3 regions of the Bradyrhizobium sp. CCBAU 25338 genome follow, and region 1 is predicted to be linked to each of the others. Evidence: predicted binding sites of a transcription regulator. Region 1 holds the regulator's gene; each other region holds the start of a gene.

Region 1 (9,845 bases):
ACGACGGCAGCCTTTGCGGCCGACATCACCGGCGCCGGCGCGACGTTCCCGTTCCCGCTCTATTCGAAGTGGGCTGACGCCTACAAGAAGGAGACCGGCAACGGTCTGAACTACCAGTCGATCGGTTCGGGCGGCGGCATCAAGCAGATCCAGGCCAAGACCGTCACCTTCGGCGCGAGCGATATGCCTCTCAAGCCTGAGCAACTTGAAAAGGACGGAATGATCCAATGGCCGCAGGCGATGGGTGCCTTGGTGCCGGTCGTCAATCTCGAAGGGATCAAGTCGGGCGAGCTGGTGTTTTCTGGCGAGTTGCTGGGCGACATCTATCTGGGCAAGGTCAAGACATGGAATGACCCGGCGATCGCCAAGCTTAATCCCAAAGTGAAGCTCCCCTCGGACGCCATCACCGTCGTGCGTCGGTCGGACGGCTCCGGCACCACGTTCATCTGGACCGATTTCCTTACGAAGACCAATGCCGAGTGGAAGACAAAGGTCGGTGCCGGTACCGCGGTCGAGTGGCCAACGGGTGTTGGCGCCAAAGGCAATGAAGGCGTCGCGGGCAATGTCAGCCAGACCAAGAACTCGATCGGCTATGTCGAGTATGCCTATGCCAAGCAAAACAAGCTGACCTACGGTGCCCTGATCAACAAGTCCGGCAAGACCGTGCAGCCGACCGTTGCGGCCTTCCAGGCAGCAGCCGCCAACGCCGACTGGGCCGGCTCCAAGAACTACTATGTGATCCTGACCGACCAGCCCGGTGAAACGTCGTGGCCGATTACCGGCGCGACCTTCATCTTGATGCACAAGGATGCGACCGACAAGGCGGCGTCCCAGGAAGCCATCAAGTTCTTCAAGTGGGCGTTCGAGAAGGGCGACAAGATGGCGGAGGAGCTCGATTACATCCCGATGCCCGACACGGTCGTGAAGCAGATCGAGAAGACGTGGGCTGCCGAGATCAAGAGCTGATTGCAGCGTACTGAAACTCGCGCTCCGCCTCGGCGGGCGCGAGTGAAAGAACGGCCCGGAATCCCAGGATTCCGGGTCCTTGAGACCACCCGGAACGACGCGGCAAACCGTCGAAAACGACCGCCTTTGGCGGCATGCAGATGGCGTAAGGCAAAACAGGGGATCGGCGTGGCAGAGATGGCCGTTCAGAGCGATGCAATCGACGACGCCGGACCGTATGATCGCGCCAAGGCCTTGGGCGCGTTCAAGCTCGGTGACGTCACCTTCTACTGGGTCACGCGGCTTTCCGCGATCTCGGTGCTGCTGATCCTCGGCGGCATTATCATTTCGCTGATCGTGGGCGCCTTCCCGGCGATCAAGGAATACGGCCTGTCGTTCCTGTGGACGCAGCGCTGGGCCCCTTCGGCCGATCCGCCCGTGCTCGGCGCGCTCGGGCCGATGTACGGTACGCTCGTCACCTCCTTCATCGCGATGCTGATCGCCATTCCCGTCGGTCTCGGCATTGCGATCTTCCTCACCGAGCTCTGTCCGCAATGGCTGCGCCGCCCGATCGGCATGGCGATCGAGCTGCTCGCCGGCATTCCCTCGATCATCTACGGCATGTGGGGCTTCTTCGTGCTGGGGCCGTTCCTGGCCAACACCTTCCAGCCCTTCATGATCAGGGTGTTCGACGGCGTGCCCGTGCTCGGCGCGATCTTCGCGGGTCCCCCGTCCTATCTCAGCCTGTTCAATGCCGCGCTGATCCTCGCCATCATGGTGCTGCCCTTCATCACCTCGATCTCGGTCGACGTGTTCAAGACGGTGCCGCCGGTGCTGAAGGAAGCCGCCTACGGTGTCGGCTGCACCACGTGGGAAGTCGTGCGCAGCGTGGTGATCCCGTATACCCGCGTCGGCATCATCGGCGGCGTCATGCTGGCGCTGGGTCGCGCGCTCGGCGAGACGATGGCCGTGACTTTCATCATCGGCAATTCGTTTCGCATCTCTTCATCGATTTTCGCCCCGGGCACCACGATCTCGGCAGCGATCGCATCCGAGTTCGCCGAGAGCGACGGCTTGCACCAGTCCGGCCTGATCCTGCTCGGCCTGCTCCTGTTCGTGCTGACGTTCTTCGTGCTCGCGGCCGCGCGGCTGATGCTGATGCGCCTGGAAACCAAGGCCGGAAAGTGAAGCCATGAACCCGATCTATTCGCGCCGCCGCCGCTGGGACATCGTCATCCGCGGCCTCTGCATCGCAGCCGCCGCCTTCGGCGTCACCTGGCTCGCGCTGATCCTGGTCACGCTGCTCTACAACGGCTTGGCTGGGCTCAACCTTCAGGTCTTCACCGCAGACACGCCGCCGCCCGGATCGACCGAGGGCGGCCTTCGCAACGCCATCGTCGGCTCGCTGATCATGACCGTGATCGGCGTCGGCATCGGCGCGCCGCTCGGCATGTTCGCCGGCACCTATCTTGCCGAATACGGACGCAACGACAGGCTGACCTCGGTCATCCGTTTCATCAACGACATCCTGCTCTCGGCGCCCTCGATCATCATCGGCCTGTTCATCTACGGTGCGGTCGTGGTGCCGATGCGAGGCTTCTCGGCAATCGCTGGCGCGCTGGCGCTCGCCGTGATCGTGATCCCGGTCGTGGTGCGCACCACGGAGGACATGCTGCTGCTGGTGCCGAACCCGCTGCGTGAGGCGGCCTCCGCGCTCGGGCTGCCGCGCTCGCTGGTGATCAAGCGCATCGCCTACCGTGCGGCGCGCTCGGGCCTCATCACCGGCGTGCTGCTGGCCACTGCTCGCGTCGCGGGCGAGACCGCGCCGCTGCTGTTCACCGCGCTGTCGAACCAATTCTTCAGCCTCGGCCTGGACAAGACGATGGCCAACCTGCCGGTGACCATCAACAACTTCGTGCAGAGCCCCTACGCCTACTGGAAGCAACTCGCCTGGAGCGGTGCGCTGCTGATCACCCTGACTGTGCTTGCCCTGAACATTGGCGCCCGCATCCTTGGTGCCGAGAGGACCGCAAAATGAGTGAAATGTCTGTTTCCGTAAGCGCGCCGACCGTTCACCCCGGCTCGCAGCCGCTGCCCGAGGCGCCTGCCAAGGTCACGGCGCGCAACCTCAATTTCTACTACGGTGAGCACCATGCGCTGAAGAACATCAATCTGGCGCTCGGCACCAATCGCGTCACGGCCTTCATCGGCCCTTCCGGCTGCGGCAAGTCGACCCTGCTGCGTATCTTCAACCGGATGTACGACCTCTACCCGGGCCAGCGCGCCACCGGCCAGCTCATGCTCGACCACACCAACATGCTCGACCCCAAGCTCGACCTCAATCTGCTGCGCGCGCGGGTCGGCATGGTGTTCCAGAAGCCGACCCCGTTCCCGATGACGATCTACGAGAACATCGCCTTCGGGATCCGCCTCTACGAGAAGATCTCGAAATCGGAGATGGACGATCGCGTGGAGAAGGCGCTGCGCGGCGGCGCGCTGTGGAACGAGGTCAAGGACAAGCTCAATGCCTCCGGCCTGTCGCTCTCCGGCGGCCAGCAGCAGCGCCTCTGCATTGCCCGTACCGTCGCGGTGCGGCCCGAGGTGATCCTGTTCGACGAGCCCTGCTCGGCGCTCGACCCGATCTCGACCGCCAAGGTCGAGGAGCTGATCCAGGAATTGTCCGAGAACTACACGATCGCGATCGTCACCCACAACATGCAGCAGGCGGCCCGCGTCTCCGACAAGACCGCCTTCATGTATCTCGGCGAGCTGATCGAGTTCGACGACACCAGCAAGATCTTCACGTCGCCGACCGACCGGCGCACGCAGGATTACATCACCGGCCGGTTCGGCTGAGGAGACGGAACATGGGTTCTGAACATACCGCAAAGGCTTTCGATACCGACCTCCAGGAACTCACCCGCCTGGTCGCCGAGATGGGCGGCATCGCCGAGCGCATGATCGTCGATTCCGTCGACGCGCTGATCCGCCGCGACGTCGCGCTCGGTCAACGCGTCGTCGCCACCGACGCCGAACTCGACACGCTGCAGAAGCGCATCGAGGAGCGCGCCGTGCTCACCATCGCCCGCCGCCAGCCGATGGCCGTTGATCTGCGCGAGATCGTCGGGGCCATGCGCGTCGCGACCGATCTCGAGCGCATCGGCGATCTCGCCAAGAACATGGGCAAGCGCGTCGCAGCGCTGGAGACGGATTTTCATCCGCTGAAACTGTTCCGCGGCCTGGAACACATGACCGACCTCGTACAGCAGCAGGTCAAGTCGGTGCTGGACGCCTATGCCGCGCACGATCTGCCGGCAGCGATGGCGGTGTGGAAGGGCGACGAGGAAGTCGATGCCATCTGCACCTCGCTGTTCCGCGAACTCCTCACCTACATGATGGAGGATCCGCGCAACATCTCGTTCTGCATCCATTTGATGTTCTGTGCCAAGAACATCGAGCGGATCGGCGACCACGCCACCAACATCGCCGAGACCGTATTCTACATGATCGAGGGTCAGGCGATCACCGACAAGCGGCCGAAGGGCGACATGACGACCTTCGCCACGACGGTGCCGAATACCTAAACGGTGCCGAATACCCAAGGAGCGACGACAACATGGGCGCACGCATTATGGTGGTTGAGGACGAGGAAGCTCTCACCGAGCTTCTTCGCTACAACCTCGAAGGCGACGGCTATGACGTTGAGACGGTGATGCGCGGCGATGATGCCGACACCCGCCTCAAGGAGCACATTCCCGATCTGATCGTGCTCGACTGGATGCTGCCGGGCCTGTCGGGCATCGAGCTGTGCCGGCGGCTGCGCACCCGTCCCGAAACCAAGCAGCTTCCGATCATCATGCTGACCGCGCGCGGCGAAGAAAGCGAGCGGGTGCGGGGACTTGCGACCGGTGCCGACGACTACATCGTCAAGCCGTTCTCGGTGCCGGAGCTGCTGGCGCGCGTGAAGGGCCTGCTCAGGCGCGCCAGCCCCGAGCGGCTCGCCACCGTGCTCGCCTATGGCGACATCGAGCTCGACCGCGACAAGCGCCGCGTGGCGCGTTCGGGCCGGCCGATCGATCTCGGCCCGACCGAATATCGTCTGCTGGAGTTCTTCCTGGAGCATCCCGGCCGCGTGTTCTCGCGCGAGCAGCTGCTCGACAGCGTCTGGGGCCGCGACATCTACATCGACGAGCGCACTGTCGACGTCCACATCGGCCGCCTGCGCAAGCTGCTCAATCTCGGCCGGGAGCAGGATCCGATCCGCACCGTGCGTGGCGCCGGCTATGCGCTGGACGATCGGTTCGCGAAGGCGGAGCAGACCTGAGTTTTGTGGATGTCGAATTAGCGAGCCGCGGCAACAATCTTGGCCGTCATCCCGGGGCGCGCGTAGCGCGAGCCCGGGATCCATAACCACAAGACGTGGTTTGGCGAAGACTCGCAGTAGCCATCTCGCGCAATCACTGCGCCCTGTGGTTATGGATCCCCGCCTCCGCGGGGATGACACCGAGTAAGTCGAGCCGTCATCGTGTGACGGCTGCAGTCAGCTAAATCCGCAAACTCACCGCGTGCCCGGCTTCGCCGGCGCGCGCCGGCGATCCGCTGCGGGTTGATACGCCACGCGCGAATGCTGGGCGCAATAGGGCAGGCCGGAGAGCGCCTTGCCGCCGCAGAAGAAGAAATCCGGGCTCGAGGGATCTCCGACCGGCCAGTGGCAGGTCGCCTCGTTCAGCTCCAGCAGCGACAGCCGCTGGTTCATCGGCACCACATTGTCGTAGGTGACGGGTTCGGCCTCCACCTCGACCTCGAAGGCCTGCGCCAGCGCGGTGTTGCCGCGGGCAACGGGGCGGGTCACCCGCATCATGTGCTGCGCGGGCCGCGCCTTGCGCGGCCGGGGCGCTGCCGACGAAGGGCTCTTGGCGCGGCCGGACAGGCCGAGCCGGTGCACTTTGCCGATCACGGCATTGCGGGTCACATTGCCGAGCTCCGCCGCGATCTGGCTGGCCGAAAGTCCGGCCTCCCAAAGCTTCTTCAGCTGCTCGACGCGATCATCGGACCAGGTCAAAACCGTCATTGCACCCTTTCCCTCGCTGCGCGCCTACCATCCTGGGGCCTTCGCAGCGATTGCCTAAGCCTTGAAAAACCCGTGCGGCCAGAATCCCTTAAGGCTCGCCGGGCGCGCTCAAGACGCCCGAACGTTTACGCCGGTACATGAGGACTTAAGGGATCAGAACTGCTGCACGAGATGTCGTATCTGACAGTCCAAACGCTACAATATGGCGTGACTCCCGCGCAAGAGTCCGCCGACTCGCGTCCACATGTTCCGTGGTGAAAATCCCGCGAAATCGGCACCGCAAGACTACGGATTCAGCGTTTCGCGGGGCTTTCCGGGCGGCATTGACACCCGTCTTGCCAGGCATAAGATAGTCCTACGTGCCGCCCTTAAAAGGCGGCACGTTTCGTTTTCCGGGCCGGTCAATGGTGCGTTGCGTAATGCGCGCGTCACACCGTCCGCAACATTCAAGTGACGTCATGACGAACAGCGCCGCGCCGCATTTGCTCCCCGTTTTCGCCAGGGCCGACCTCGGTTTCGAGCGCGGCGAAGGCTGCTGGCTGATCGCAACCAATGGGGATCGCTATCTCGATTTCACCTCCGGCGTGGCGGTGAATGCGCTCGGCCATGCGCATCCCACTCTGGTCAAGGCGTTGCAGGAGCAGGCGACGAAGCTCTGGCACATGTCGAACCTGTTCCAGAGCCCGGACGGCGAGAAGCTCGCGGCGCGTCTGTGCAATGAGAGTTTTGCGGACTTCGTGTTCTTCTGCAATTCCGGCGCCGAGGCGCTGGAAGGCGTGATCAAGCTGGTGCGCCACCATCACTTCTCCAAGGGGCATCCTGAGCGCTACCGCATGATCACATTCGAGGGCGCCTTCCATGGCCGCACACTGGCGACGCTGGCCGCCACCGGCTCTGCAAAATATCTCGAGGGCTTCGGCCCGCCGATGGACGGCTTCGACCAGGTGCCGCATGGCGACCTGGAAGCTGTGAAGAAGGCGATCGGCCCGCACACCGCTGGCATTCTCATCGAGCCGATCCAGGGCGAGGGCGGCGTTCGTTCTGCGCCTCCCACGTTCCTGAAGGCATTGCGCGAGCTCTGCAATGAGCGCGGCCTATTGCTCGCCTTCGACGAGGTGCAGACTGGCATGGGCCGCACCGGCGAACTCTTTGCCTACAAGCGTACCGGTGTTGTGCCCGACGTGATGTCGCTGGCGAAGGCGCTCGGTGGCGGTTTCCCGATCGGCGCGGTGCTCGCCACCGCCGACGCTGCGCGCGGCATGGGGCCGGGCTCGCATGGTTCGACCTTCGGCGGCAATCCGCTCGCGATCTCGGCTGCGAACGCCGTTCTCGACGTCATGCTCAAGCCCGGCTTCTTTGACCACGTGCAGAAAATGTCGCTGCTGCTGAAGCAGAAGCTCGCCTCCGTGATCGATCGCCATTCAGATGTCGTCAGCGAGGTGCGCGGCGAGGGGCTCCTGATCGGCATCAAGGCCGTGGTGCCCTCGGGCGATCTCGTCGCGGCGCTGCGCGCCGAAAAATTGCTCACCGTCGGAGCCGGCGACAATGTCGTGCGCTTCCTGCCGCCCTTGATCGTTACCGAGGCGGAGATCGAGGACAGCGTCGGGCGGCTCGAACGCGCCTGCACTGCGATCTCGTCCAGCCAGACCAAGCGGGCGGCAAGCTGATGAGCAAGACGCCCAATAAAGCTCCAAAGCACTTTTTGGACATCAACGAGCTGCCGCTGTCGGAGCTCAAGAGCATGCTCGCCGCCTCGTCCGCCATGAAGGCGAAGCAGAAGGCGCACCAGCCGGTCAGGCCGCTCGAAGGCAAGACGCTGGCGATGATCTTCGAGCGACCCTCGACGCGGACGCGGGTGTCGTTCGATGTCGCCATGCGCCAGCTCGGCGGCGAGCCCATCATGCTCACCGGCGCCGAGATGCAGCTCGGTCGCGGCGAGACCATCGCCGACACCGCGCGGGTGCTGTCGCGCTATGTCGACGCCATCATGATCCGCATCCTCAATCACGAGGCGCTGCTGGAGCTCGCGGCCTATGCGACCGTGCCCGTGATCAACGGCCTGACGCGGCGGTCGCATCCCTGCCAGGTGATGGCCGACCTCATGACCTATGAGGAGCATCGCGGCCCGATCGAGGGCAAGACGGTGGCCTGGACCGGCGACGACAACAACGTGCTGGCGTCCTGGGCGCACGCCGCCGAGCGCTTCAAATTCCAGCTCAACGTCGCAACACCTCCGGAGCTCGCGCCGAAGAAGGCAATGCGCGACTGGATCAAGACGTCAGGCGCGCCGATCGTGCTCGGCACCGATCCGGAAGCCGCCGTGCGCGGCGCCGATTGCGTCGTCACCGACACCTGGGTGTCGATGGGCGACAAGGAGGGCGAGCACCGCCACAACGTGCTCAAGCCCTACCAGGTCAATGCCAAGCTGATGTCGCTGGCCAAGCCCGATGCGCTGTTCATGCACTGCCTGCCAGCCCATCGCGGCGAGGAGGTCACGGATGAAGTGATCGACGGTCCGCAATCGGTCGTGTTCGACGAGGCCGAGAACCGCCTGCACGCGCAGAAGGGCATTCTGGCCTGGTGCTTCGACGCGGTGAAATAGCGGGGGCGTGTGGTGGCGTTGCTGTCGCCCCGCGCGCCGCTATCGTCCCGGATCAGCGCTCGCTCCGCTCGCTTGTCCGGAACGATAGCGGAATATGTGGTGGTAGCCGCCCCCCTTCCATTCTCAGCCCTCCGACCCCAGATAACGCGCCATGGTTTCCCAATCCCCTGACATGAAAACCGGGCCAGAAGGCCCGGTTCGCGCACCATCGGCGGTTCCGATCGACGACGCCGTGCTGCCTTACGAGGTCGATGCGCTCGATGTGCGCGGGCGGCTGGTGCGGCTCGGCCCGGCGCTCGACGATATCCTGACCAAGCACGATTATCCCGCACCCGTCGGCAAGCTGCTCGGTGAAGCCATCGTGTTGACGACGTTGCTCGGCACCGCGCTGAAATTCGAAGGTCGCTTCATTCTCCAGGCTCAGACCGACGGTCCGGTGTCGTTCCTGGTCGTCGACTACATGGCGCCGGATCGCCTGCGCGCCTATGCCCGCTTTGACGCCGAGCGCCTCGGCGAGGCCAAGGACGCTGGCATGCAGTCTGGCACGCTGCTCGGCCGCGGCCATCTCGCCATGACCATCGACCAGGGCCCCGACATGAGCCGCTACCAGGGTCTGGTTGCGCTCGACGGCGGTAGCCTGGAAGACGCCGCGCACGAATATTTTCTCCGCTCCGAGCAGATTCCGACGCGCGTGCGCCTTGCGGTCGGCGAGGAGTGGCGCTCGAGCGACGGCGGCAAGCATCGCTGGCGGGCCGGCGGCATGCTGATGCAGTTTCTGCCGAAGGCGCCGGAGCGCGCCCGGCAGGCCGATCTGCATCCCGGCGATGCGCCTGAAGGTGTCGAAGTGCACAGCGTCGCCGAAGACGACGCCTGGGTCGAGGCGCGTTCGCTGATGGAGACCGCCGAAGACGTCGAGCTGATCGATCCCGAACTCTCGGGCGAGCGGTTGCTCTACCGTCTCTTCCACGAGCGCGGCGTGCGCGTGTTCAATCCGCAGGTCCTCAAGGCGCAGTGCTCCTGCTCGCGCAATGCGGTCGCCTCGATGCTCAAGAGCTTTTCGCCGGACGATCGTGCCGCAATGGTCAAGGACGACAAGGTCGTCGTCACCTGCGAGTTCTGCTCATCGGTGTACCAGTTCTCGCCCCACGAGGCGGGCGTGGAAGACGCCTGACGCGGCATTCTCGCAAAGACGATGTGGAGGCAGTTCGCCAAAGGTTCGGACATCGT
Region 2 (9,845 bases), on a different contig from region 1:
CGATGCCGCGATGGATGTATTGCCGGGTCTTGTCGTCCTGCTGCCGCCCGCGGATCACGAGCTGGTTTTCCTCAATGGTTACATCGAGTTGGTCGCGCGTAAATCCGGCGACCGCCAGCGTGATGCGCAAACGCTCGGGCTGGCCGTCCGATCCGCCGCACCTCTCGATATTGTAGGGAGGGTAGCCGTCGGCGCCTTTGACGACACGGTCGAGCACGCGCTCGATCTCGTCGAAGCCCAGCAGAAAGGGACTGGAGAGCGTTGGAACACGAGACATAGTTTACAAAGTCCTCGCAGAAGCGACTTTGGTGTTTCAGGGCCCGTCAAGGCACCCCTTGATCAGCAATATGGGCACGTTCCCTTGTGGGTTCAAGGACGTAGCGGGGGGGCTGTGGACGGGCCGTGGCCGTCCGTCGCCGGGCTCATGCAGCGGCGCGGATGCGTCAATGATCGTCATGGCCGGGCTTGTCCCGGCCATCCCGAACCTTCCTCGCAGCAGAACGAGGATGTCTGGGGCAAGCCCGGGCATGACGAAACAGCCGTTGAATTTCCCCAATGAAAACAAACCCCCTTCTACTGTGCATGGGGTTGTTTTCGCGGTTTTGATCGATCGGCCCTCTGGAGCCGTCAGGCCTCCAACCGCGTCCGCCCATCGCCGCTGAACAGATGCAGCTTCGCCCGCGCCGCGGCGACGCGGATTCTCGCGCCAATAGGTGGCGCCTCGGTTCCGGGAATGCGGACGATGATCTCGCCGGGCGGCAGCTCGCCGGGCGTGGCGGCGACGCGCTGGTCCTCGTGCTCGCGGGAGCCGTAGACGAAGGTTTCGGCGCCGACGCGCTCGATCGCTTCCACGGTGAGCGGCAGCGTGACGCCGCCGGCGGGCGTCTGATCGGTGATGACGAAGTCTTCCGGGCGGATGCCGAGGATGCCGGCGTCGGCCGCAGCGCTCCCGGCGAGCTGGGACCGGATTTCCTCGGGGCGCGTCGACATCAAGTTCATCGGGGGCGCGCCGATGAAGGAGGCGACGAAGGTCGTCGCCGGCTTCTCGTAGATTGCGAGGGGATTGCCGACCTGCTCGACCTGGCCGCCGTTCATCACGACGAGGATGTCGGCGAGCGTCATCGCCTCGAGCTGGTCATGGGTGACGTAGATCGATGTCGTGTTGAGCCGGCGCTGCAATTTGCGGATCTCGACCCGCATCGCGATGCGCAGCTTGGCGTCTAAGTTGGAGAGCGGCTCGTCGAACAGGAACACCTTGGGCTGGCGCACGATGGCGCGGCCCATGGCGACGCGCTGGCGCTGGCCGCCGGAGAGCTGGCGCGGCTTGCGCTCCAGCATCGACGTGAGCTCGAGGATGCGCGCGGCTTCGTCGACGCGGGTCCTGATCTCCGCTTCCGCCATGCCGCGATTGCGCAGACCATAGGCCATGTTGTTGTAGACGCTCATATGCGGATAGAGCGCGTAGTTCTGGAACACCATCGCGATGTCGCGATCGGCGGGCTCGATTCCGTTGACGACGCGGCCGCCGATGTCGATCTCGCCGCCGGTGACCGTTTCGAGTCCCGCGACCATGCGCAGCAGCGTGGACTTGCCGCAGCCGCTGGGTCCGACCAGCACGCAGAACTGGCCGTCGCCGACATCGACGTCGACGCCCTTGATGGCCTCGAAGCCGCCGGGATAGGTCTTGCGGACGTTGCGCAGGGTGACGTTAGCCATCAGAACTCACTTCTTACTTCTCGGTCTCGACCAGTCCGCGCACGAACAGCTTCTGCATGACGACGACGACGAACACCGGCGGCAGCATGGCCAGCACGGCGGTCGCCATCACGATCGGCCATTCTGTCAGCGCGTCGGTGGTGGTGATCATCTTGCGGATGCCGACCTGGATAGTCTGCATGTCGTCGCGCGTGGTGATCAGCAGCGGCCAGAGATACTGATTCCAGCCGAGGATGAACAGGATCACGAACAGCGCCGCCATGTTGGTGCGCGACAGCGGCAGCAGCGTATCCCAGAAGAAGCGGAAGGGACCTGCGCCGTCGATGCGTGAGGCCTCCAGCAGCTCGTCCGGCACCGTCATGAAGAACTGGCGGAACAGCAGCGTCGCGGTGGCCGAGGCGATCAGCGGCAGCGACAGGCCGGCATAGCTGTCGAGCATGTGCAGATCGGCGACGATCTTGTAGGTCGGATAGATGCGCACCTCGACCGGCAGCATCAGGGTGATGAAGATCAGCCAGAAGATCGGCATCCGGAACGGAAAGCGGAAATACACGATCGCATAGGCCGAGATGATCGAGATCGCGATCTTGCCGACGGCGATCAGCAGCGCCATCACCAGCGAGTTCAGCATCATGTTGCCGACCGGCTCGCGGGTCGAGCCGCTCGTGCCGACGAAGATCGTCTGGTAGTAGGTTTCGAGGAAATGACCGCCCGGCAGCAGCGACATCTGGCCGTTGGCGATCACCGCGTTGTCCTGCGTGGAGGCGATGAAGGCGAGATAGACCGGGAAGGCGACGATCGCGATCCCGATCCAGAGGATGATGTGGGCGACGTAGCGCCGGAAGCCCTCTTCCTCGACCATCAGTAGGTCACCTTGCGTTCGACGAAGCGGAACTGGATTCCCGTCAGCACGATGACCATGATCATCAGGATCACCGACTGTGCCGCGGAGCTGCCGAGATTTCCGCCGAGCAGGCCGTCTGTATAGACCTTGTAGACCAGCGTCTCGGTCGACTTGCCGGGGCCGCCCCGGGTCATGGTGTCGATGATGCCGAACGTGTCGAAGAAGGCGTAGACGATGTTGACGACCAGGAGGAAGAAGATGGTCGGCGACAGCAGCGGGAAGGTCACGGTCCAGAACCGCCGCATCGGCCGCGCGCCGTCGATCGCGGCGGCCTCGAGCACGCTTCGAGGGATGCTCTGCAGGCCGGCGAGAAAGAACAGGAAATTGTAGGAGATCTGCTTCCAGGCGGCGGCGAGGATGATCAGCGCCGCGGCCTGGTCTCCGTCGAGCAGCGGATTCCAGTCGATGCCCAGGGCGCGCAGATAGCGCGAGAGCACCCCGAGCGAGGGATGCAGCATGAAGATCCAGAGCACGCCGACGACCGGCGGCGCCACCGCATAGGGCCAGATCAGCAGCGTGCGGTAGAGCATCGAGCCGCGCAGCGGCTTGTCCGCCATCACGGCGAGCAGCAGCGCAAACGACAGCGACGACACCGCGATCGCGAACGAGAAGAAGAAGGTGCGTAGGATCGCCTCGAAATAGGCGGGGTCCTTGAACAGGTCGATATAGTTCTCGAACCAGACGAAGCTGGTCGAGAGGCCGAAGGCGTCCTGGAGCAGGAAGGACTGGATCACCGCCTGCAAGGCAGGCCAGTAGAAGAAAATCAGGACGATCGCGAGCTGCGGCGCAACCAGCGCGTAGGGCAACAGCTTGGATTGGAAAATGGCTTGCTTTTGCATGATGCCCGCAGCAGCAGGCCGGCTTCACCGGCCTGCCGCTTGTCGCCTTACTTCACGGCGGTCTTTTCGAACTGCCGCAGCATCGTGTTGCCGCGCTCGACGGCCGAATCCAGCGCCTGCTTGGCGGTCTTCTTGCCGGCCAGCGCCTGCTCGATCTCTTCGGCCCAGACGTCGCGGAGCTGCACCATGTTGCCGAGGCGCAGGCCGCGGGAGTTCTCGGTCGGCTCCTTGTTGGTCAGCTCGAGCAGCGGGGTCTCGAGATAGGGCTGATCCTTGTAGAAGCCTTCGGCCTTGGCCTTCTCATAGGCCGCCTTGGTGATCGGCAGATAGCCCGACGATTTGTGGATATAGACCTGACGATCGGTATCGGAGAGGAAGGTCAGGAACTTCGCGACACCCTTGTATTCTTCCGCCGACTTGCCGCCCATGATCCAGAGCGAGGCGCCGCCGATGATCGAGTTCTGCGGCGCGCCCTTCACGTCGGGATAATAGGGCATCGGCACCGCGGTGAAGGCGAACTTGGCCTGCGCCTTGACGTTGCCGAAGAAGGCCGACGAGGTCAGGTAGAGCGGGCATTCGCCTGACGTGAAGCGGCCTTCGCCGGTGTTGGTGCGGCCGGCATAGTCGTAGGTCTTGTCTTTCTGGAGCTCGACCAGCTTCTCGAGATGCTTGACCTGGAGCGGGCCGTTGAACGTGAGCACGGTGTCGAAGCCGTCGAGGCCGTTGGCCTTGGTCGAGAGCGGCACGTTGTGCCAGGCGGAGAGCTGCTCGAGATTGACCCAGGTGACCCAGGAGTTGGAGAAGCCGCAGGTGGGATGGCCGTTGTCGTGCAGCTTCTTGGCGGCGTCGAACACTTCAGGCCAGGTCTTCGGGATCTCGACATTCGCCTTCTTCAGCTCGTCGAGATTGACCCACATGACGGTCGACGACGAGTTGAAGGGGAAGGACAGCATCTCGCCCTTCGAGGTCGAATAGTAGCCGGTGATCGCGGGCAGATAGGCCTTCGGATCGAACTTCTCTCCGGTCTCGGCCATCAGCTTGTAGACTGGCTTCACGGCGCCGGTCGCGGCCATCATGGTGGCGGTGCCGACCTCGAACACCTGCATGATGTGCGGCGCGTTGCCGGCGCGGAACGCCGCGATGCCGGCGTTCATCGTATCGGCGTAGTTGCCCTTGTAGGTCGGGATCACCTTGTAGTCGCTCTGCGCGGCGTTGAAGTCGTTGGCGAGCTTGACGATGACGTCGTTGTTGGCGCCGGTCATCGCGTGCCACCACTGGATTTCGGTCACAGCCAGCGCCGGCGAAGCCGACAAGCCGACCGTGAGTGCAAATGCGGCAGCCGCACCAAAATGTCGAAGAGCCATCAAGAATCCTCCCTTGCCCGTCACTGAAGAAGCGCTTGCGCTAGCAGCACCATATGACGTTCACATGACTGTGTAAGCGGCCGAAACGAAAGCGGCAAGCGCTGGAAAAGGGAAGCCGTCAAATAGGCGAAGACGTGCGCGCCGCACGCGTGTGGTCGCGCCGCAGTGCGGCATCGTTGTGTGAGGCTGACGGCCAGGCCGCAGGCTCCAAATGTCTCTCGCTTGCGGGAGAGGTCGGCGCGCAGCGCCGGGTGAGGGCTTTATCCTCTGGGGGACTGTCCCTTCGCGGAGACACCCTCTCCCCAGCCCTCCCCCGCAAGCGGGGGAGGGAGCGCACCTGCGGCGACGCTCGATCCCGGTCTTATCTCAGCGCTTGCGCTCGGGGCCGCAGACCGTGCCCTTCTCGACCATCGCGTCGATCTCGGCCTTGGAGTAGCCGAACTCGCCGAGCACCTCCGCGGCGTGCTGGCTGAATTTCGGCGGCAGGCGGCGCAGGCTCGGCTTTGAACGATCGAGCCGGATCGGCGAGGCGACGCCCTTGTACCAGTCCTTCTCGATAATATCGCCGCGGTAGATCGTGTGCGGGTTGGTCAACGCCTGGTCGATCTTCTGCACGGGGCCAGCGGGCAGGCCTGCCGCGAGCAGGCGATTGCACAGCGGCTCGGCCTCGTGCTGGCTGAACACGGCGGCTAGCTCGGCACGCAGCGCCTCGCGATTGGCGATACGGTCCTTGTTGCGGGCAAAGCGCGGGTCGGTGCCGAGCTCGGGCTTGCCGATCTCCTTGGCGAGCTTGCGGAAGGTGCCGTCATTGCCGACGCCGATGAAGATGTTGTCGGTCTTGGTCGGGAAGATCGCGTAGGGCACGAGGTTAGGGTGCTCGTTGCCGGTGAGGCTCGGCGGCTTGCCATGCATGAAATAGTTCGCTGTGTGCGGATGCATGATGGCAAGACCGGTCTCGTACAGCGTCGTCTCCAGGAACTGGCCCTTGCCGGAGCGCTGCCGCTCCGACAGCGCCATCAGGATGCCGATCGCCGCATAAAGGCCGGTGGTGATGTCGACCAGCGGCACGCCGATCCGCATCGGCCCGCTCTCGGGCGAGCCGGTCGCTGCGATCATGCCGGTCATGGCCTGGATGATGGCGTCATAGCCGGGGTTGCCGCCGCGCGGGCCATCGGCACCGAAACCGCAGATCCGGCAATGCACGAGGCGCGGGAATTTTTCGCGCAAGCTCTCGTTGCCGATGCCCCATTTCTCCAGCGTGCCCGGCTTGAAATTCTCGATCAGGACGTCGGCCGTCTCCAGCATCTTGAGCAGCACCGCGCGGCCGCCCTCGGCGGCGAGGTCGAGCCCGATCGAGCGCTTGTTGCGGTTAATGCCGACGAAATAGGCCGCGTCCTCCTCGTGGAAGGGAGGACCCCATTCGCGCACCTCGTCGCCCGCGGGCGGCTCGACCTTGATCACGTCGGCGCCATGGTCGGCGAGGATCTGGGTGCAGTAGGGACCGCCGAGCACGCGCGTGAGATCGATGACGCGCAGTCCGCTCATGGCACCTGGGGCGGCTTCAGAACTCATGCCTTCGCTTCTCCTGTGTCGAGGTTCGGTCACAGGCCTAGCGAGGTTTGCCGGGAGCAGCAATGGCTCCTGGCGTGGGGCCGCATGCGCCGTCGCGCGTCAATGCCGCGGCGTGGCAAAACAGCGAAGCGGCCGGCCCGGGGAGGTCCCGGGGCCAGCCCATCCGCACTTTCGATCAGACGACCGTCAGGCGAACGTCGACATTGCCGCGTGTGGCATTGGAGTAGGGGCACACCTGATGCGCCTTCGCGACCAGCGCCTCAGCCTCGGTGCGGGCAAGGCCCGGCAGCGAGACGGCCAGATCGATGTCGAGGCCGAAGCCGCCTTCGGAGCGCGGTCCGATGCCGACGGTCGAGGTGACGGAGGCGTCGGCCGGAACCTTCGGGCCGCCCTGCGAAGCCACGAACTTCATCGCGCCGATGAAGCAGGCGGCATAGCCGGCCGCAAACAGCTGCTCGGGATTGTTGCCGGCGCCGCCACCGCCGCCGAGCTCCTTCGGCGTGGTGAGCTTGACGTCGAGCGCGCCGTCGAGGGTCGCAGCATGGCCGTCGCGGCCGCCGGTGGCTTTTGCGCTAGTCTTGTAGAGGACGTTCACGGACATTGTGGTCTTCCTGGATCTTGGGGTGGGCGCGATCTTTATTGCAGGCAATTAGATTGCACGCAATTGAAATTGCGCTACCTCACATTTAATTGTTCGCAATTGAATGTGCCGCCGACCGGCCGCACAATGCGGCCGAACCTCGTGAGATTCTCAAATGGCCCGGAAACCATCGGCAGCGGACGCGCCGCTGCGGCTCGACAACCAGATCTGCTTTGCGGTCTATTCCGCAGCGCATGCCTTCAACCGCGTCTACAAGCCGCTGCTCGACCGGCTCGGCCTGACCTATCCGCAATATCTGGTGATGCTGGTGCTGTGGGAGCGCGACGACGTGCCGGTCAAGGACATCGGCGAGAAGCTCTTCCTGGATTCGGGCACGCTGACGCCGCTGCTCAAGCGGCTCGAGGCCGCCCATCTCGTCAAGCGCACCCGCTCGCGCGAGGACGAGCGCCAGGTGCTGATCGCGCTGACGCCGCAGGGATACGCGCTCAAGGAAAAGGCCCGCGCCGTGCCGCAGTCGATCCTTGCGGCGTCGGACTGCTCGGTGTCGGAACTGGTCGCGATGAAGGACGAGATCGTCGCGCTTCGCAACAGGCTCAATGCGGTGATCGGGGAGTAGGGGGTTAGAGGCGCTTCTTGGCGAAGGCGCGGCCGGAGGCTGACTTCAGGTATCTCTCGAACGCGACCGCTTGCTTCGCGTTGCTGAACGCAATGTACGTCTTAAGACGCCAAGGCGCGTATTTCGAGGTGTGAGGCACCTCCCCAGCATTGTGCTTTGCCAGTCGGGCGCGCAGGTCATCCGTGATGCCGATGTAGAAGTGAAGGGAATCGAGGCTCTCAAGGATATAAACGTATTTCACGGCACGCTCCCCGGCTGTCGCGGGAAGCTTACATCCGCTTTCGATCTCCTGAAGCCCGGCTTCGCCCTTCGGGCTACGCCGCGGCAGCCTTCGCTACGACAGGGCTTGCCGAGCCGTAGCTGGCGAAGCCAGCGAAGGCTGGTGGAGCCAGGCGGGATCGAACCGCCGACCTCTTGCATGCCATGCAAGCGCTCTCCCAGCTGAGCTATGGCCCCTTAGTCTTTCACCGGGGTGAACCTGGTCGATCACCCCGGACCGGCGAGCCGAGCGACTCGCGCGGTGCACCCTTTTTCACAGATCAGGGCTGATCTCAAGTCTCTTCATCACCTCCGACGTCACCAATGATGTCGGTCACGTCCTCATCGCCCTCTTCCTCGTCGGCAATGAAGGTCGAATCATCGTCATCGTCGTCGTCGATGGTCTCATCGACCTCGATATCATCCTCGGATTCCGGCACGACGGCCTTGACCTTGCCGGTATTTTCCTCGGCATCGGCCTCCTCGAGTGAGACCAATTCTTCGGCCTCCGCCGGCTCCGGCGCGGCATCCGCTGTCGCCGCGTGCCGGGCTTCGGCGCCGCGGGGGACGCGAGCGGGCGCCACCGGGGCGATCGGCACCACCTCGCCGGTATAGGGCGAGATCACCGGATTCTTGTTGAGGTCATAGAACTTCTTGCCCGTGGTCGGGCAAATACGTTTGGTTCCGAGTTCGGACTTGGCCACGGCAGGAATCCTGGGAATGTCTGAAAAAGCGGTGTTTCACTTGGCTAGTTGGCGGCCCGCTGTCAATAGCGCATTACAGGAGAAAGACATGCCCGTGACGAGGCGCGGACCATGTGGTACCTGCGCCGCAGCCCGGTGAGGGTGCATCCAAGGACACAATCTTGACCCATTCCGACCAACCGAGGCCGCTCCGGGCTCGCGCCAGCGGTCCCCTGACCGGGAAAGTACGGGTGCCCGGGGACAAGTCGATCTCCCACCGTGCCCTCATCCTGGGCGCGCTCGCGGTCGGCGAGACCAGGATTTCGGGCCTGCTGGAGGGCGAGGACGTCCTCAACACAGCCAAATCCATGCAGGCGCTCGGCGCCAGGGTCGAGCGTACCGGCGATTTCGCGTGGAAGGTGCAGGGCGTGGGCGTTGGGGGCTTCGCCCAGCCCAAGGCGGCGCTGGATTTCGGCAACTCCGGCACCGGCTGCCGGCTGGTCATGGGCGCCGTTGCCGGATGCCCGATCTCGGCGGTGTTCGACGGCGACGCCTCGCTGCGCAGCCGCCCCATGCGCCGGATCCTCGATCCGTTGGAAAAGATGGGCGCCAGGGTCGTGTCCGGGGGCGAGGGCGGCCGCCTGCCGCTGACCCTCCAGGGCGCGCGCGATCCGCTGCCGATCATCTACAGGACCCCGGTCGCCTCGGCCCAGATCAAATCGGCCGTGCTGCTGGCGGGCCTGGCTGCGCCGGGCACCACGATCGTGATCGAGAGCGAGGCCAGCCGCGACCACACCGAGCTGATGCTGAAGCATTTTGGCGCCGACATCACCTCGGCCCAGGAAGGTCAGCACGGCCGCCGCATCACGCTGGTGGGCGAGCCCGAGCTGCATGGCGCTAATGTCGTCGTCCCCGCCGATCCCTCTTCGGCGGCCTTCCCGATTGTTGCGGCGCTGGTCGTCGAGGGCTCCGATATCGTGCTGTCCGACGTCATGACCAATCCGCTGCGCACCGGTCTGTTCACCACGCTGCGCGAAATGGGTGCCTCGATCGAGGAGAGCGAAGTGCGGGGCGATGCCGGCGAGCCGATGGCGCGCTTGCGCGTGCGCGCCTCGAAGCTGCGCGGCGTCGAGGTGCCGCCGGAGCGCGCGCCCTCGATGATCGACGAATATCTGGTGCTGGCGGTCGCAGCCTCCTTCGCCGAGGGCACGACGATCATGCGCGGCCTGCAGGAGCTGCGCGTCAAGGAATCCGACCGGTTGGAGGCGACCGCCGCCATGCTCCGCGTCAAC
Region 3 (9,845 bases), on a different contig from region 1:
GGCCTGCGGGCGACTTTCAGGGAACGCCGAAGGGACCGGGTGCGGGATCGATGCAGGCTCTATACGCTCAGCTACTGGTGGGACTGATCAACGGCTCGTTCTACGCGCTGCTCAGTCTCGGGCTTGCCGTGATCTTCGGCATGCTCAACATCATCAATTTCGCCCATGGCGCGCTCTACATGATGGGCGCCTTCGTCGCCTATTTCCTGCTGAACCTCGGCGGGATCAACTACTGGTGGGCATTGCTGCTCGCGCCCATCATCGTCGGCATCTTCGGCATGATCCTGGAACGGACCATGCTGCAATGGCTGACCGGGCTCGATCATCTCTACGGCCTGCTGCTGACCTTCGGCATCGCGCTGATCGTGCAGGGCGTGTTCCAGAACTATTTCGGCTCCTCCGGCCTGCCTTACGCCATTCCGGATCAGCTCAAGGGCGGCATGAATCTCGGCTTCATGTTCTTACCCGTCTATCGCGGCTGGGTCGTCGTGTTCTCGCTGGTGGTGTGCCTTGCGACCTGGTTCCTGATCGAGAAGACGCAGCTCGGCGCCTACCTGCGCGCCGCCACCGAAAATCCGACGCTGGTGCGCGCCTTCGGCATCAACGTGCCGCGCATGATCACGCTGACCTACGGTCTCGGCGTCGGCCTTGCCGCGCTCGCCGGCGTGCTCTCGGCGCCGATCAACCAGGTGCGGCCGCTGATGGGCGCCGACCTCATCATCGTGGTGTTCGCGGTGGTCGTGATCGGCGGCATGGGATCGATCATGGGCTCCATCATCACCGGCTTCGCGCTCGGTGTGATCGAGGGCCTGACCAAGTATTTCTACCCCGAGGCCTCCAACACCGTCGTGTTCGTGCTGATGGTGCTGGTGCTCTTGGTGAAGCCAACGGGATTGACGGGAAGGGCGGCCTGAGATGACAACCCTGACGGACGACACGCTGCCGGTGACCCCTCGCGCGATGCGCGACGAGATGATCGTGTTCGTGCTGATGGCGCTGCTGCTGGCGGCCGTGCCGTTCACCGGCGTCTATCCCTTCTTCGTGATGCAGGCGCTGTGCTTTGCGCTGCTCGCCTGCGCCTTCAATCTGCTGATCGGCTACGGCGGCCTGCTGTCCTTCGGCCACGCGATGTTCCTGGGCACGGCGGGCTATTGCAGCGCGCATGCGCTGAAGGTGTGGGCGCTGCCGCCGGAGCTCGGCATCCTCGTCGGCATCGCTGCGGCGTTCGTGCTCTCGATCATCACCGGCTACATCTCGATCCGCCGCCAGGGCATCTATTTCTCGATGATCACGCTGGCGCTGTCGCAGCTTCTGTACTTCATCTATCTCCAGGCTCCATTCACCCACGGCGAGGACGGTATCCAGGGCATCCCGCAGGGGCCCATGTTCGGCATCTTCGATCTCTCCAAGCCGACGGTGCTCTATTACGTCGTGCTGGTGGGCTTCCTTGCCGGCTTCCTCCTGATCTTCCGCATCATCAACTCGCCGTTCGGCGAGGTGCTGAAGGCGATCCGCGAGAACGAGCCGCGGGCGATCTCGCTCGGCTACCGCACCGACCAGTACAAGTTCCTGGCCTTCGTCCTGTCGGGCACGCTTGCCGGCTTTGCCGGTGCGCTGAAAGTGTTCGTGGCGCAAAACGCCTCGCTCACCGACGTGCACTGGTCGATGTCGGGCGAGGTCGTGCTGATGACGCTGGTCGGTGGTCTCGGGACCATTTTCGGTCCCGTGGTCGGCGCCTTCGTCATCATCGCCATGCAGCAATATCTAGCGGGCTTCGGCCAGTGGGTGACGGTGATCCAGGGCGCGATCTTCGTGATCTGCGTGCTCACCTTCCGCCGCGGCGTCATCGGTGAAATCGCGCATTACTTCCGCCGGTCACTCTAAGCGATTGATCTTGCATCAATTTCATTAGTGCATGAAAGCGGTGGATGATCCGGCTCCGCGGGCGTGAGATGACACGCGCGCGGATCGAAAATGGTCTATGACAGTTTCATGACAGCCCCTCCGGGCCTGACCATTTCCAACCGGTAGCCTATTCCCATGATGCGTTGGTTTCGTGCGTTCCTGCCCAAGGAAGAACGGTTCTTCGATCTGTTCGACCGGCACGCCCAGACGGTGATCCAGGGCGCGATCGCGCTCCAGGGCATGCTCAATGGGGGCGAGGAGACGCCGGTCTATTGCCAGCGCGTCAACCAGTTCGAGAACGATGCCGACAACATCACCCGTGAGGTGCTGACGGCGGTGCGCCGCACCTTCATCACCCCGTTCGACCGCGGCGATATCAAGAACCTCATCACGTCGCTGGACGATGCCATCGACCAGATGCAGCAGACGGCCAAGGCGGTCATGCTGTTCGAGGTCCGCACTTTCGAGCCTCCCATGCGCGAGATCGGCGGGCTCCTGATCGAATGCGCCAATCTGGTCGGGCGTGCGCTGCCGCTGATGCAATCGATCGGCCCGAACGTCGCCATGCTGACCGCCATCACCGAAGAGCTCGGCAAGCTGGAGGGCCGGGTCGACGATCTCCACGACATCGGCATGAAGGAGCTGTTCCTGAAGCATCGCGACGGCAATGCCATGGACTTCATCGTCGGCGTCGAGATCTACGACCACCTCGAAAAAGTGGCTGATCGCTTCGACGACGTCGCGAACGAGATCAACAGCATCGTCATCGAGCAAGTGTAGGGCAGGGCCGCCGTGGATGCCGCGTTGGGTCTTCCCATCCTGGTCGGCTTGATCGCCGTCGCGCTGCTGTTCGACTTCCTGAACGGCCTGCACGACGCCGCCAATTCGATCGCGACCATCGTCTCGACCCGCGTGCTGCGGCCGCAATTCGCGGTGTTCTGGGCCGCCTTCTTCAATTTCATCGCCTTCATGGTGTTCGGACTGCACGTCGCGCAGACCATCGGCACCGGCATCATCGATCCCGCGGTCGTCGACGCCCAGGTGATCTTCGCAGCGCTCGTCGGCGCGATCGTCTGGAACCTCGTGACCTGGGCGCTCGGCATCCCGTCCTCGTCGTCGCACGCGTTGATCGGCGGCCTCGTCGGCGGCGGTATGGCCAAGGCGGGGATTTCGGCCGCGGTATGGAGCGGCCTGTCCAAGACGGTGCTGGCAATCGTGCTGTCGCCGCTGGTCGGCTTCCTGCTCGCAACGATGCTGGTGGCGATCGTGTCCTGGGCCTCGGTGCGCTCGACGCCGTTCGCGGTCGATCGCGCCTTTCGCATCCTGCAATTCGCCTCCGCCTCGCTCTATTCGCTCGGCCATGGCGGCAACGACGCGCAGAAGACCATGGGCATCATCGCGGTGCTGCTGTATTCGCAGGGTCATCTCGGCGGCGAGTTCTCGGTGCCGTTCTGGGTGGTTCTGTCCTGCCAGGCGGCGATGGCGCTTGGCACGCTGATGGGCGGCTGGCGCATCGTCCGCACCATGGGCCTGCGCATCACGAAATTGACGCCTATGCAGGGCTTTTGCGCCGAAACGGGGGGCGCCGCGACCCTGTTCATGGCGACCTATCTCGGAGTTCCCGTCTCGACCACCCACACCATCACCGGTGCCATCGTCGGCGTCGGCGCCGCCCGCCGCGTCTCGGCGGTGCGCTGGAACGTCGCAAGCTCGATCGTCTATGCCTGGGTGATCACGATCCCGGCCTCGGCCATCGTCGCGGCGCTGACCTGGTGGCTGGTCGAGATCTTCGTCAAGTGACGAGCTTCAGTCCGGCAATCCCGGCGACGATCAGGGCGATGCTGGCAAGGCGTAAGGCCGTTGCCGGCTCGCCGAACAGGACGATGCCGAGCGTCGCAGTGCCCACCGCGCCGATGCCGGTCCAGACCGCATAGGCGGTTCCGACCGGGAGCGATTTGAGCGCAAGTCCAAGCAGGATGACGCTGCCGGCCATGGCCGCCAGGGTGATCACCGACGGCACAAGCCTGGTAAAACCCTCAGTGTATTTCAGGCCAATCGCCCAGGTGATCTCGAGAAGACCGGCGACGAACAGGATGCTCCAGGCCATGACGACCCTCCATTCAAGGCAGGGTCGTCCCCGCGGCTGAGGTGCTGAGAAACGGAAGGCCGTCCTTCCCGAAAGCCGATATGGGGCTGGCCGAATGGCTCCGCAATCACCAAATGAGGCTTGATCAGGCCCGTTTTCCCTGCCACACGCTCCCGCCATGTCCGACATCGCCATCACCACAGCCGAATCGCCGGCCCGTTCCCCGCTTGCCGCCGAAGTGGCGCGGCGGCGGACCTTTGCGATCATCTCCCACCCTGACGCCGGCAAGACCACTCTGACCGAGAAGCTGCTGCTGTTCGGCGGCGCCATCAATCTCGCTGGCCAGGTCAAGGCCAAGGGCGAGCGCCGCAATACGCGTTCCGACTGGATGAAGATCGAGCGCGAACGCGGCATCTCGGTCGTGACCTCGGTGATGACCTTCGAGTTCGAAGGCCTCGTGTTCAACCTCCTGGACACGCCGGGCCACGAGGACTTTTCGGAAGACACCTATCGCACGCTCACCGCGGTCGATTCCGCCGTGATGGTGATCGACGCCGCCAAGGGCATCGAGGCGCGCACCCGGAAGCTGTTCGAGGTGTGTCGCCTGCGCGACATTCCGATCATTACCTTCATCAACAAGATGGACCGCGAGAGCCGCGACGTTTTCGAGCTGCTCGACGAGATCGAGAAGACGCTGGCGCTCGACACCACGCCGATGACTTGGCCGGTCGGCCGCGGCCGCGACTTCCTCGGTACCTATGACGTCGTCAATGGCGGCGTGCGCCTGCTCGAAGGCGGCGGCGCCAAGACCGGTGCGGCGCAGCAGATCGAGATTGAGGAGCTGGCCAAGCTCAACGCCAATCTCGACGTCGCTGCCGTGAAGGACGAGCTCGAGCTTGTCACGGCGGCATCAAAGCCGTTCGAGCTCGAGGCGTTCCGCGAAGGTCATCTGACGCCGGTTTATTTCGGTAGCGCGCTGCGCAATTTCGGCGTCGGCGACCTCCTGGAAGGCCTCGGCAAGTTCGCGCCCGAGCCGCGTGCGCAGGACAGCGACCAGCGCAAGGTCGAGGCCACCGATCCGCGCATGAGCGCCTTCGTGTTCAAGATCCAGGCCAACATGGATCCGAACCACCGTGACCGCATCGCCTTCGCGCGGCTGTGCTCCGGCAAACTCAGCCGCGGCATGAAGGCGAAGCTCGTGCGCACCGGCAAGAGCATGCCGCTGTCGAGCCCGCAATTCTTCTTCGCGCAGGATCGCTCCGTGGCGGACGAAGCCTTCGCCGGCGACGTCGTCGGCATTCCCAACCACGGCACGCTGCGCATCGGCGATACGCTGACGGAAGGGGAAGATTTCAACTTCGTCGGCGTGCCGAGCTTCGCTCCGGAAATCGTCCGCCGCGTCCGTCTCACCGACGCGATGAAGGCGAAGAAGCTGAAGGAAGCGCTGCAGCAGATGTCGGAAGAGGGCGTGGTGCAGGTATTCCGCCCGCGTGACGGCGCGCCGGCGCTGGTCGGTGTGGTCGGTGCGCTCCAGCTCGACGTGCTGAAGGCGCGGCTCGAGGCGGAATATTCGCTGCCGGTCGAATTCGAGGTCAGCGAATTTCAGCTGGCGCGCTGGGTCTCCTCGGAGGACCGCAAGAAGCTCGACACCTTCATCGCCGCCAACACCTCCAGCATCGCCGACGACGTCGACGGCGATCCCGTGTATCTCGCCCGGAACGAATTCTATCTCGGCTATACCAGGGAGCGCGCCGAGGGCATCGAGTTCAGCAACGTCAAGGACGTCAAGAAGAAGGGGTAGGGTAGCCACGTCCCTCCGCTGTGCAGCCATACCCTCCGCTGTCATGCCCCGGCTTGACCCGGGCATCCAAGAGCGGATTTGAACGCGTATGTGAACGAGCGCAGGCTTGATACGCGCGCGGCCAGTGCCACTTTCCATCGGGATGGGTACTGTGGTTTCGTGGTCATGTGGCGCTCTCTCCTTGTACTCCTCCTTGTGACAATCCTGCCGGCATCGGCCGATGCGTGGCGCCGCCCTCTCGAAGAGGAGCCGTTCTCGTATGAGCCTTGCGGCGGGCCTTTTCAGGGACCTTGCATCACCGAAATTCCATTTCCATTCGGCGAGACTCTCCAGCTCACGGTCGAGAGCGTTCCATCGCAAGCCGACATTGCGAAGTACCGGCGGCCCGATCATGAACTTGATACGATCGGCGACCTCTTCGCTGAATTGCGTTCGTGTTGGTCACCTCCCCCCGCTGACCATGCGCGGGCGGGCATGCAGATGTCGGTGCGGTTCAGCCTCAACCGATCGGGCGGTCTGATCGGCCCGCCGCGCATGACATTTGCGACCGCGGGCGTCCCCGCCGACACCCGCGCGACCTATCTCAATGCCATCAACGCATCGTTGAAGGCCTGCCTGCCGCTGAAATTCACCAGCGGCTTTGGCGGCGCGCTGGCGGGCAGGCCGATCGCGATCCGCTATGTCGACAATCGCGAGCTGGGCAAGTAACCGCGAGGACTCCTCCATCCCTCATCGACACGGCACTTTCGCGGCTCTCACCATGAGGGACACGAGTTGCGAGCGGCGGCCAATCGATGATACCTCAGAGGTGGGGGCTGTGGCCAAAAGGGGAGGATGCCGTGGGTCTGCTGGTCATGATCCTGGGGCTTGCGCTGTTTTTTGCGGCGCATGTGTTCACCACCAAACGCGAGATGCGCGCCCAGGCGATCGCGAGGCTGGGCGAGGGGTCCTACAAGATCCTCTATTCGCTGGTCTCGCTGGCGGGGCTTGCGTTGATCATCTGGGGCTTTGCCCACTATCGCGCCACCGGCTGGATCGACGTCTGGTATCCGCCGAAGGCCATGAAGCACATCGCGCTCGCATTGATGCTGCCCGCGGTCGTCCTGGTGGTGGCTTCATATCTGCGGGGCCGCATCTATGCGACGCTGAAGCATCCGATGCTGGCCGGCATCAAGCTGTGGGCGGCGGCGCATCTGCTCGCCAACGGCGATCTCGGCTCGATCATCCTGTTCGGCTCGTTCCTGGGCTGGGCGGTGTATGACCGTATTTCGCTCAAGCATCGCACCGACGCCGGCGGCCCGCCGATTCCGGTCGGCGGCATCACCAACGATCTGATCGCAGTTGCGGTCGGCATCGTCGCCTATGTGGCGCTGGCGTTCGCATTCCATCCGGTCGTGATCGGTGTTCCCGTCATCGGCGTCTAGCCGGTCAGCACAAGACGAGACCCCGATGTCCATGCGCGGAAGCTAGTAAGAGCAACAAGCCGAGGGCCCTTCGATGGATTGGTCGCATTCGCAGATCCCGCCAATGCGGTACGAGGCGCGCTTTGGCGATCGGGTCGTGCCCGCCTTCCGGGATCGGCCGGCGAGCCTGTGGGCGATGATCGCGGAAGCCTGCGCCCGCAACACCGACGGTGAAGCGCTGATCGCGGGGAATGTCCGCCTGAGCTGGCAGCAGGCCGTGGAGCAGGCCGCACGGATTGCAGCGGGATTTCGCAGGCTCGGATTGCAGCGTGGCGATCGTGTCGCGATCCTGCTCGGCAACCGCATCGAGTTTCCCCTGCTGCTGTTCGCCGCCGCGCATGAGGGGCTGGTGACGGTGCTGCTCGGCACGCGCCAACAGAAGCCGGAAATCGCCTATGTGCTGACCGATTGCGGCGCAAAGATCCTGATCCACGAAGCGGCGCTCGCCGAGCGGCTGCCGGATGCGCAGGATGTGCCCGATGTCATCCATCGCATCGTCGTCGACGACGATCCGGGTCGGTCGCGTTTCGCGGTGCTCGCCGACAACCCGCCGGCGTCTGCCCCGGTCGAGGTGGGCGAGGAGGACACCGCGATGATCCTCTACACCTCGGGGACGACGGGAAAGCCGAAGGGCGCGATGCTGGCCCATTGCAACATCGTTCATTCCTCGATGGTCTTCGTCTCATGTCTGCAATTGACAGAGGCTGACCGTTCCATCGCGGCGGTGCCGCTCGGCCATGTCACCGGCGTCGTCGCCAACATCACGACGATGATCCGCTGCGGCGGCGCGCTGATCATCATGCCCGAATTCAAGGCGGCCGATTACCTCAAGCTCGCCGCGCGCGAGCGCGTCACCTACACGGTGATGGTGCCGGCGATGTACAATCTCTGCCTGCTCCAGCCCGATTTCGACAGCTATGATCTGTCGAGCTGGCGCATCGGCGGCTTTGGCGGCGCGCCGATGCCGGTCGCGACCATCGAGAAGCTCAAGACGAAGATTCCCGGCCTGAAGCTGATGAACTGCTACGGCGCGACCGAGACGACGTCGCCGTCGACGATCATGCCGGGCGAATTGACGGCGAGCTACATCGACAGCGTCGGCCTGCCGTGTCCCGGCGCGCGCATCATTGCGATGGGATCGGACGGACGGGAGCTTCCTCCTGGCGAGATCGGCGAGCTCTGGATCCAGAGCGCCTCCGTCATCAAGGGCTATTGGAACAATCCCAAAGCCACGGCCGAAAGCTTCACCAGCGGGTTCTGGCACTCCGGCGATCTCGGCTCCGTCGATGCGGAAGGTTTTGTCCGCGTGTTCGACCGGCAAAAGGACATGATCAACCGTGGCGGCCTGAAGATCTATTCGGCCGAGGTCGAATCCGTGCTGGCGGGGCATCCCGCCGTGGTCGAGAGCGCGATCATTGCCAAGGCGTGCCCCGTGCTGGGCGAGCGCGTCCACGCGGTCGTGGTGACGCGCAGTCCGGTCGCGGACACCGAGTTGCGGGCCTGGTGCGCGGAACGGCTGTCGGACTACAAGGTTCCCGAAACCATGGCGATCACGGCAGACCCGTTGCCGCGCAATGCCAACGGCAAGGTGCTGAAGCGGCAGCTGCGGGAGCTCCTGGGGGCTTGAGCCGGGCAGCGGCCACGCGGGGCTCTCCCGGGTGGTTAACGCCTTGATCGGGCTCGCTTTGCCTTGCCACCGCCATATCGTTAGGGTACCTCGCGGCCAAGTGGGGACGGGATTCCTGACGCGGACGCTTCGGCGCGCGCACCCGGATGGGCATGGGATTAGCATAAGTGTCTGAATTATTTAACGAAGTCGACGAGGAAGTACGTCGCGAACAGCTCAAGAAGCTGTGGGACAAGTATTCGATTGTCTTCATCGCCCTGATGGTGCTGGTCGTGGCTGGCGTCGGTGGCTGGCGCGGCTACCAATATCTGGAGGCCAAGAAGGCCGCTGAGGCCGGCGCCGCTTTCGAGAAGGCCGTCGAGCTGTCCGAGCAGGACAAGCACGCCGACGCCGAGAAGGCCTTCACCGAGCTCGCCGCCACGGCTCCATCCGGCTATCGCACACTGGCGCGGCTGCGTGCTGCCGCCCAGGCCGCCAGCCGCGATCCCAAGGCCGCCGCGAAGATGTATGACGACATTGCCGCCGATCGCAGCGTCGGTGGGGAGTGGCAGGACCTGGCGAAGATCCGCGCCGCCGGCCTGCTGCTCGACAGCGCCAGCTACGCCGACATGCAGCAGCGGCTGGAGCCCTCCGCCGCGCCGAAATCGACCTTCCGCCACAGCGCCCGTGAGATGCTGGCACTATCGGCCTGGCGCAACAACGACTTGACCGCAGCCCGCAAATGGCTCGACGCAATTGACGGAGACGGCGAAACGCCGCCCGGCCTGCGCTCGCGCGCCGAGGCGCTCCAGGCCCTGCTGCCGCCCGTCGCCAAGAGCTGACGACGGCCCTCTGACTTGAGACGAGACACAAGATGCGCCGCACGCCACGCTTGATCGCAGCCGCCGTCCTGATCGCCCTCACGGGCGTTCTGGGCGGCTGCTCCAGCTTCGATCCAAGCGATATGCTCGACTTCCTCGACAC

Evidence for each region. The regulator PhoB, encoded in region 1, activates phosphate uptake and scavenging genes when phosphate is short. The targets are predictions, from matches to a motif close to TGTCATNNANCTGTCAT.
Region 2: ugpB (sn-glycerol-3-phosphate ABC transporter substrate-binding protein UgpB) is a predicted target of PhoB. The motif match lies at 4,877-4,893, and genes of this name have one in related genera.
Region 3: ACM42_RS24780 (DUF47 domain-containing protein) is a predicted target of PhoB. The motif match lies at 1,982-1,998, and genes of this name have one in related genera.

The regions. Positions count from the first base shown of each region.
Region 1 covers NZ_LFKY01000003.1:486,249-496,093, reverse strand. The annotation lists gene pstS (phosphate ABC transporter substrate-binding protein PstS) at 1-966, shown strand, start outside; gene pstC (phosphate ABC transporter permease subunit PstC) at 1,144-2,133, shown strand; gene pstA (phosphate ABC transporter permease PstA) at 2,138-2,983, shown strand; gene pstB (phosphate ABC transporter ATP-binding protein PstB) at 2,980-3,801, shown strand; gene phoU (phosphate signaling complex protein PhoU) at 3,813-4,529, shown strand; gene phoB (phosphate regulon transcriptional regulator PhoB) at 4,562-5,269, shown strand; gene ACM42_RS07580 (GcrA family cell cycle regulator) at 5,504-6,016, opposite strand; gene ACM42_RS07575 (aspartate aminotransferase family protein) at 6,475-7,683, shown strand; gene argF (ornithine carbamoyltransferase) at 7,683-8,618, shown strand; gene ACM42_RS07565 (Hsp33 family molecular chaperone) at 8,770-9,789, shown strand.
Region 2 covers NZ_LFKY01000035.1:56,403-66,247, reverse strand. The annotation lists gene ACM42_RS15500 (Hsp20 family protein) at 1-277, opposite strand, end outside; gene ACM42_RS15495 (sn-glycerol-3-phosphate import ATP-binding protein UgpC) at 628-1,716, opposite strand; gene ugpE (sn-glycerol-3-phosphate ABC transporter permease UgpE) at 1,730-2,578, opposite strand; gene ugpA (sn-glycerol-3-phosphate ABC transporter permease UgpA) at 2,578-3,459, opposite strand; gene ugpB (sn-glycerol-3-phosphate ABC transporter substrate-binding protein UgpB) at 3,507-4,823, opposite strand; gene ACM42_RS15475 (CaiB/BaiF CoA transferase family protein) at 5,190-6,395, opposite strand; gene ACM42_RS15470 (organic hydroperoxide resistance protein) at 6,571-6,996, opposite strand; gene ACM42_RS15465 (MarR family winged helix-turn-helix transcriptional regulator) at 7,151-7,612, shown strand; gene ACM42_RS15460 (GIY-YIG nuclease family protein) at 7,617-7,853, opposite strand; tRNA gene ACM42_RS15455 (tRNA-Ala) at 7,993-8,068, opposite strand; gene ACM42_RS15450 (TIGR02300 family protein) at 8,164-8,574, opposite strand; gene aroA (3-phosphoshikimate 1-carboxyvinyltransferase) at 8,736-9,845, shown strand, end outside.
Region 3 covers NZ_LFKY01000040.1:86,082-95,926, forward strand. The annotation lists gene ACM42_RS24770 (branched-chain amino acid ABC transporter permease) at 51-914, shown strand; gene ACM42_RS24775 (branched-chain amino acid ABC transporter permease) at 916-1,884, shown strand; gene ACM42_RS24780 (DUF47 domain-containing protein) at 2,041-2,685, shown strand; gene ACM42_RS24785 (inorganic phosphate transporter) at 2,698-3,705, shown strand; gene sugE (quaternary ammonium compound efflux SMR transporter SugE) at 3,698-4,012, opposite strand; gene ACM42_RS24795 (peptide chain release factor 3) at 4,170-5,792, shown strand; gene ACM42_RS24800 (hypothetical protein) at 5,958-6,500, shown strand; gene ACM42_RS24805 (NnrU family protein) at 6,632-7,216, shown strand; gene ACM42_RS24810 (class I adenylate-forming enzyme family protein) at 7,290-8,882, shown strand; gene ACM42_RS24815 (tetratricopeptide repeat protein) at 9,050-9,703, shown strand; gene ACM42_RS24820 (hypothetical protein) at 9,736-9,845, shown strand, end outside.